2 regions of the Robertmurraya sp. FSL W8-0741 genome follow, and region 1 is predicted to be linked to the other one. Evidence: a T-box and tRNA genes for the amino acid it is inferred to sense, from the RefSeq annotation. Region 1 holds a T-box; the other holds one or more tRNA genes.
The links. A T-box is a leader RNA that pairs with one kind of tRNA and senses whether it is charged. The one in region 1 lies ahead of ileS (isoleucine--tRNA ligase), so its partner is inferred to be a tRNA-Ile.
Positions count from the first base shown of each region.

Region 2: it has a tRNA-Ile gene. The T-box ahead of ileS (isoleucine--tRNA ligase) is inferred to sense a tRNA for this amino acid. The anticodon was not compared.

Region 1 covers NZ_JBBOQG010000001.1:3,198,694-3,202,680, forward strand. The annotation lists gene ileS (isoleucine--tRNA ligase) at 1-1,321, opposite strand, end outside; T-box leader at 1,422-1,662, opposite strand; gene NST02_RS15475 (DivIVA domain-containing protein) at 1,705-2,220, opposite strand; gene NST02_RS15480 (YlmH family RNA-binding protein) at 2,323-3,096, opposite strand; gene NST02_RS15485 (YggT family protein) at 3,170-3,436, opposite strand; gene NST02_RS15490 (cell division protein SepF) at 3,440-3,883, opposite strand; gene NST02_RS15495 (YggS family pyridoxal phosphate-dependent enzyme) at 3,899-3,987, opposite strand, start outside.
Region 2 covers NZ_JBBOQG010000001.1:1,521,797-1,525,783, reverse strand. The annotation lists gene NST02_RS07400 (helix-turn-helix domain-containing protein) at 666-1,112, shown strand; tRNA gene NST02_RS07395 (tRNA-Glu) at 1,372-1,443, opposite strand; tRNA gene NST02_RS07390 (tRNA-Ser) at 1,449-1,539, opposite strand; tRNA gene NST02_RS07385 (tRNA-Asn) at 1,543-1,617, opposite strand; tRNA gene NST02_RS07380 (tRNA-Ile) at 1,659-1,735, opposite strand; tRNA gene NST02_RS07375 (tRNA-Gly) at 1,740-1,813, opposite strand; tRNA gene NST02_RS07370 (tRNA-Phe) at 2,024-2,096, opposite strand; tRNA gene NST02_RS07365 (tRNA-Asp) at 2,260-2,336, opposite strand; tRNA gene NST02_RS07360 (tRNA-Met) at 2,369-2,442, opposite strand; tRNA gene NST02_RS07355 (tRNA-Ser) at 2,607-2,699, opposite strand; tRNA gene NST02_RS07350 (tRNA-Ile) at 2,737-2,813, opposite strand; tRNA gene NST02_RS07345 (tRNA-Met) at 2,838-2,914, opposite strand; tRNA gene NST02_RS07340 (tRNA-Ala) at 3,001-3,076, opposite strand; tRNA gene NST02_RS07335 (tRNA-Pro) at 3,092-3,168, opposite strand; tRNA gene NST02_RS07330 (tRNA-Arg) at 3,174-3,250, opposite strand; tRNA gene NST02_RS07325 (tRNA-Leu) at 3,290-3,375, opposite strand; tRNA gene NST02_RS07320 (tRNA-Gly) at 3,383-3,457, opposite strand; tRNA gene NST02_RS07315 (tRNA-Leu) at 3,498-3,582, opposite strand; tRNA gene NST02_RS07310 (tRNA-Lys) at 3,655-3,730, opposite strand; tRNA gene NST02_RS07305 (tRNA-Thr) at 3,904-3,979, opposite strand.

The DNA.
Region 1 (3,987 bases):
TAAAGAGGCGAGTTTCTCCCCAAGCAGGCACCCATTTCGTTTCTTTTACAGCATCCAGTAGCTCATTACGGAAATCTTTAATCGATGCAAACCACTGAGCAGTTGCGCGGAAAATAACTGGTTTTTTCGTTCTCCAATCATGTGGATACGAATGGGTAATAAAATCCAATTTCAACAAAGCGCCTGCTTCTTGAAGTTTTTCCGTAATTTGTTTATTCGCATTGTCATAAAATAATCCTTCAAAACCTGGTGCTTCGCTTGTAAAGACCCCTCTGTCATCGACAGGGCTCAATACATCTAAACCATATTTCTTCCCAACAAGAAAGTCATCTTCCCCATGTCCTGGTGCTGTGTGAACACAACCAGTACCAGCATCTGTCGTGACATGCTCACCAAGCATCACAAGGGAATCACGGCCATATAACGGATGCTTCGCTACGATATATTCAAGCTCGCTTCCCTTCAATGTTTTAACAACAGAAGCGTCTTCCCAGCCAAGCTCTGTGGATACAGAATTTAATAATTCTTCAGCAATGACATATTTATCGCCTGCCACTTTAACAACGACATAATTTAAATCAGCATGAACAGTGATTCCGAGATTTGCCGGAATGGTCCATGGCGTTGTCGTCCAAATAATAATTTTTGTATCCCCATCAAGTACTCCTTTTCCGTCCCTTACGTCAAAGGCGACATAAATAGAGGCTGAACGCTTATCTTTATATTCAATTTCTGCTTCAGCAAGCGCAGACTCACTTGATGGGGACCAATAAACAGGCTTTAAACCTTTATAGATATAACCCTTTTTTGCCATTTCTCCAAACACTTTAATTTGTTGTGCTTCATACTCTGGCTTTAAAGTGATATATGGATTTTCCCAGTCCCCGCGTACACCCAAACGTTTAAACTGAGCTCTTTGGCTGTCAATTTGTTCATAAGCATACTCTTCACATAGTTTTCTAAATTCAGCAACTGTAAGTTCCTTGCGCTTCACCCCTTTATTCGTTAAAGCTTGTTCAATTGGCAAACCATGTGTATCCCATCCAGGTACATACGGTGCATGATAACCGCTCATTGATTTATAACGGACGATAAAATCCTTTAAAATTTTGTTTAAAGCATGCCCCATATGAATATCCCCATTTGCATATGGAGGACCATCGTGCAATACAAACATAGGAAGTCCCTTTGTCTTTTCCTGGACTGCCTTATAAATGTCCATCTCATTCCATTTTTCCTGCATTTCAGGTTCTCTCTTTGGCAAGTTTCCTCGCATTGGAAACTCTGTCTTAGGCATTAATAACGTGTCTTTATATTCCATTTCCTTTCCTCCTTACAAGTCCTAGCTCACTAGTCATACAGTATTACCTAATTTCGGATTTTAAGGCACATTTTTAAACACAAAAAACCCTCTCATCCCAAAAAGGGACGAGAAGGTTTAATCCCGCGGTACCACCCTTGTAGATAGAAATCTATCCGCTCTATGTTCGTAACGTGAATAACACGCCTATGCCTACTTATTTCAAAGAATCACTTCTTGAAAATGTTCAACTAGGTACTCAAGGGTGATTTCCAACTTTCCATCTCAGCCGAACTCTCACCATCATCGGCTCGCTACAAATAAGATAAAAAAAGTGTACTTGTCCCTCTCATCGTATGAAATATATTTTATTAAGGTATTATATTCTCTTTTATGACGAGACGTCAAGCCATTGAATCTTCTTCTTCTGCAGATTTCAACTCTGCCGCGTCAATCTCATATTGCAGAAGATGATCCCAATCGTCATTATTTAACAGATCTAATTGAGCCTCAATCAACATTTTAAAACGTGTCCGGAATACTTTTGATTGCTTTTTTAAATCCTCAATTTCCAAGGCGATCTTTCTAGCCTTCGATAATGACTCATTTACAATACGATCGGCGTTTTTTTCCGCCTCTTTTATTATGAGCTTTGCTTCTTTTTGCGCGTTGCGTTTAACTTCCTCTGCCGCCTCCTGGGCTACAACAATCGATTTATTCAATGTCTCCTCAATATTAGAAAAATGGCCGAGGCGCGCATTCATATCATTTAATTTTTCTTCTAATTCCTTTTTCTCACGAATGATGATTTCATAATCTTTAATTACCTGATCGAGAAATTCGTTTACTTCATCTTCATCATAACCTCGGAACCCTTTGTTAAACTCCTTGTTATGAATATCTAAAGGTGTTAATGGCATGAAGGCCACCTCCATATTTCTGTAAGTAGTATGTATTCATCAATATTCGACACTTGCTCTCATAATCCTGCACAATTCTAAAAAAATATGAAGCTTGAGCAGTTATTTTTGTTTGCCTCCGACAATACGCCACTTATCTTTCTTTGTTTTTCCTTCAATCGAAATTAATTTGAGGCGCCCAAAGCCTCTTACAGAAATAATGTCCGCCACACCGCATTCAAACGATGGGTTTTCAATCGTTGTCCAATTGACTTTGACTCGCTTATTTCTGATTAATTCTTGTGATTTTTGCCGAGAAAGATTAAGCAATGCAGCTAATACAGTATCTAAACGGAGCGAAGAAACAGTCGCAGTCATTTCTTGCCAATGCCCTTCAATTACTAACCCTTCTTCGCTAGGCAGTTCCTTTAATGTTACAGAAGCCCGACCAATTTGGGTAAGTTGTAATTTGATATATTCACTTATTTCTTCTGTAACTAAGAATTGAATTCGCCCCTCATGAATGAGAATGTCTCCAAACTTCCCTCTTCTCACTCCAAGAGCCATCAAGCTGCCAAGAACCTGAGGGTGTTCAATGGTTAAAAATTTTACTGGATATTCTACTTCGAATAAACGAATGTGAAAATCATTTTTCTCCACCTGCAAATATTCTGGATAGATTAATGCTCGTTTACGTTCATTATTTTCCTGTCCACCAAAAAACGCCACCTGGATTTCCGCCTGACTACCAACAACTGCCTGAACGATCTGCTGCTCTCGTGGATCGAGAAAATCTGTTAACTTAGAGCTGTATGTTTGTTCAACATATTCCATCCATTGCAAAGCCAAATCTATAAATTCTCTTTCTTCAACGCGGAAATGCTGATAAATATTCATGTTATCACCTAGAATGAATGAAAAAAGGGGGATTATTATAGCCCCTTTTATTACTTAATATGAGTAATTACCCTTAAATGATCCAATAGTAAAGCTGATGCAATCCACTTGTAGCAAATCGTAATACTAAAATCGCCACAATTGGAGAAATGTCGATCATTCCAAGTGGTGGGATAATCCTACGAAACGGATCCAAATATGGCTCACAAATTCTTGCTAAAAATTGACCAATTGCAGAATCTCTCGCATTTGGAAACCATGAAAGTAAGATATAAATAATTAAAGCCCATGAGTAAATAGAAATAAGTTGAACCAAAAGACTAAAAATCGTTGTAAGCAACCACTACCACCTCGTATCTTCATATTCCGTTTCTTGTAGAATTTGCGATATACTTCCAGAAACCTCCACATTATCAGGTGTGCAAAGGAAAATATCGGTTCCTATTTTTTGAATGTCGCCACCTATAGCATACACAGTACCACTAAGGAAATCGACAATCCTTTTTGCTTGCTCTCTATCAATTCTTTGTAAGTTTACGACAACAGCTCGACGATTTTTTAATTGATCTGCTATATCCTGAGCTTCAGCATACACTCTCGGTTCAACGAGTACAACTTTTGATGCCTTTTGAACACTTTGTAAGCTAACGACATTTTGCTTCTGAGATGCTTGATGTTTTTGAGAGCGTGCTGGCGGTGCAGCTTGTTCCTCATACGGCTCTTCGTTATCATAATCATATTCATCGTCTAGGAAAAAAAATGTTTTGAATTTTGACTTTATACTCATTTATTATTCACCTCTTTACTCACCGACTAATGCGGTACCTATTCGAATCATTGTTGCTCCCTCTTCAATTGCTACTTTAAAATCATTAGACATACCCATGGATA
Region 2 (3,987 bases), 1.7 Mb from region 1:
TACCTTAAAGTGGATCGAGTAATACAGATTGCCCCAACAACATTTGTTACAACACACCAAGAACATCGAAAGAACAGCGTAACTCCTAGTCGCCTTATGCTGCAATGTAAAGCTAATAGCAGCAAAATAAATAGACAATTTATCCGAATGGCTTTGAAGCTTTTGTTTCATACCATGAATGGAACAGAGTTGCTATCCGTTTCCCCCTGTTCATCTGACAGCGGGACACTCTAATAAACCTGTGTGGAGCAGTCGGTATATGAAACCCCTCTCTGAATTTAAAACAGTATAAGTATGAGTGAGCAAAGCTCCTTTTGTTTGTGATACTGATATGAAGGTGCAACCAAATAAACACGCATATACGTGTAAATAAAATCAAACCAATGTAGACATACGTATGCCTTTTTCAAGCTGAATCAAAACAGCATGCAAGAAGCTCTTCTTAAGAAAACACATTATTCATAGCACTTTAACTTGGGTGTCAAACAAATAAAATTAAGAATACTCAAAAATTCATTTCACAAAAAATATTTGCAGCTATTTAGCACCGGTGGACAAATATCATTTGCTAATTAAAATTATACACGTTTTTGCGTGCGAGTCAACAAAAATAATCGAATTTTCGTATATAAACACGTATTTTCGTACGAAGGGAGAAAAAATTGATGAAAAACATCGAAAATATTGGAGAACGAATTAAATTTTTAAGAGAAAAACATGGATTATCTCAGGCTGCTTTTGCAAAAAGAATTGGTGTGTCCGCTGGAAATGTCGGAGACTGGGAAAGCGAGAAAAAGAAATCTTTACCTGGCGCCAAAGCCATTTATGCTATTGCCAAGGAATTTGAAGTAACGGCAGATTGGCTGCTAGATGGAGAGGAATACATAGTGGATTCAACGTTTAATAGTGGAAATATCGTGATCCAGGATGGTAAACCAGCAATCAGTCCCTCCAAAAATACAGGATCCACTAACGACACAGATTCGAATGAAATAGTGAATCTAACGGCAGAAGCAAAAGAGTTAATTACGATTTTTAACAGCTTAAATAAACGTGACGCCGCTGAATTATTAATGATTGCACGGATGAAAAAAGAGCTCGGTAACCGATGAAAGAAGGGCGCTAATGATGAAGATGTATCTTACCATTAGCGCCCTTTTATCCCCTTCTCTATCCCTTAATCTAAAGTACGAGTGATAGTGTTATGTCGTTACTCTAATCTTATTAGATTCTCGTCAGAATCGGGAGTTTATATGCTTTGTCCTTAAAACTATTTTTAAATCCCAATAAATATTTCAGAGCCAAAAAAAGCGTATCATTAGTATAGTACGATAAAAAAAACTGCTGACCTAATGTCAACAGCTTTTTTTATGACCCGTACGGGATTCGAACCCGTGTTACCGCCGTGAAAGGGCGGTGTCTTAACCACTTGACCAACGGGCCAGAAATGGCGGAGAAGGAGGGATTTGAACCCTCGCGCCGGTTACCCGACCTACACCCTTAGCAGGGGCGCCTCTTCAGCCACTTGAGTACTTCTCCATATGGCTCCGCGGGTAGGATTCGAACCTACGACCGATCGGTTAACAGCCGATTGCTCTACCACTGAGCTACCGCGGAATACGATGCGTTCTAGCTTCCATAAATTAAAAAAGCAAAGATGGTGGGCCTAAATGGACTTGAACCATCGACCTCACGCTTATCAGGCGTGCGCTCTAACCAGCTGAGCTATAGGCCCATTTTGGAGCGGGTGATGGGAATCGAACCCACGACAACAGCTTGGAAGGCTGTGGTTTTACCATTAAACTACACCCGCATTTTTATTGAATTATACTAGATTTTATCTTCCCTTATTTTGGCCTTCTTTCATGCCTCTAACTCTTCTTGCTTTTTCAGGATGTCATATCGTCGAGGCAACTCGTTGATAAATCATTGAAGCTTTGCTCGTGGCTGTGGTTTTACCATTAAACTACACCCGCATAGTGAAAGTTTTTTTACTACACTATGCTTCGTAAAAAAACTTTGATGGCTCAGGACGGAATCGAACCGCCGACACAAGGATTTTCAGTCCTTTGCTCTACCGACTGAGCTACTGAGCCGTAATAATATTAAATTCCTATAACACATTTTCCGAATGTCCTTCGCCCTCATCTCAGAAAGTTGATTCAAGATGATGCTCGATGAGTGCGCTGGATGCTTATCCTTGCCGCTTATTCATCGTGCTCTACCGACTGAGCTACTGAGCCATCATATGTAAGTAAATGGCGGTCCGGACGGGACTCGAACCCGCGACCTCCTGCGTGACAGGCAGGCATTCTAACCAACTGAACTACCGGACCAAAGTAGTTTCAACTTTATTGAAACTACTCGATTGCGGAGGCAGGATTTGAACCTGCGACCTTCGGGTTATGAGCCCGACGAGCTACCAGACTGCTCCACCCCGCGCTAATAGTATATATCTAGATAAGCGCATGCTACTAGATAGCTTAATGACTGTCCCGATTTCAGTATGCTTACTCGAGGAAGAACTTCAATCGGTACAACTCGCAGTTTACTCAGTGAAGTAACGCTTGTTGCTCCACCCTGCGCTAATAGTAAAATTGGTGATATGGCGGAGGAAGAGGGATTCGAACCCCCGCGCGGTTTAACCCGCCTGTCGGTTTTCAAGACCGATCCCTTCAGCCAGACTTGGGTATTCCTCCGAAATATTATAGGTTGTTTTGCTTATGCAAAAAATAGTGGTGGACCTTGTAGGACTCGAACCTACGACCGGACGGTTATGAGCCGTCTGCTCTAACCAGCTGAGCTAAAGGTCCAATAAAGCTTTTGTGGTAAAATATTGGTAGCGGCGGAGGGGATCGAACCCCCGACCTTACGGGTATGAACCGTACGCTCTAGCCAGCTGAGCTACACCGCCAAATATAATATGATAAATACTCACTTTTATTATGAGCCATTATAAGAATGAATATATTCAATTTATTTCGTTGTGTGAATAATTATTGGTGGAGCCTAGCGGGATCGAACCGCTGACCTCCTGCGTGCAAGGCAGGCGCTCTCCCAGCTGAGCTAAGGCCCCATCATTATAGCATAGTGGTCGGGAAGACAGGATTCGAACCTGCGACCCCTTGGTCCCAAACCAAGTGCTCTACCAAGCTGAGCTACTTCCCGTTACATGGCGCGCCCGAGAGGAGTCGAACCCCTAACCTTTTGATCCGTAGTCAAACGCTCTATCCAATTGAGCTACGGGCGCAATATAACAGTCATTTCCACTACTGTGAAAAAACTTTAATGCCGAGGACCGGAATCGAACCGGTACGGTAGTCACCTACCGCAGGATTTTAAGTCCTGTGCGTCTGCCAGTTCCGCCACCCCGGCTAATAAATGGAGCGGAAGACGGGATTCGAACCCGCGACCCCCACCTTGGCAAGGTGGTGTTCTACCACTGAACTACTTCCGCAAAATTAATCGATTAAAAAAGCAGATATATTATTTTTTCTTGGTGCGGGTGAAGGGAGTCGAACCCCCACGCCTTGCGGCGCTAGATCCTAAGTCTAGTGCGTCTGCCAATTCCGCCACACCCGCATGTTAAAATCATAAGTTCTTTTTACTGACGTATATTAAAGAAAGATATTTTTCCCTACATCGTAAGAACTTTGGTGAGCCATGAAGGACTCGAACCTTCGACCCTCTGATTAAAAGTCAGATGCTCTACCGACTGAGCTAATGGCTCTGAAGTAAATATGCGCTGCTATCAAATTTTCAACTTTGAGATAAAAAGCATCTACGATGTCCCCACCTCAGAAAGTTAACTCAAGCAGCAGCTCGATGGGTACAACTCGCAGCAAATTCATAGATGAATTGCTCGTTGCTCTACCGACTGAGCTAATGGCTCTAAATCTAAAATGGTGCCGGCCAGAGGACTCGAACCCCCAACCTACTGATTACAAGTCAGTTGCTCTACCAATTGAGCTAGGCCGGCATATATGT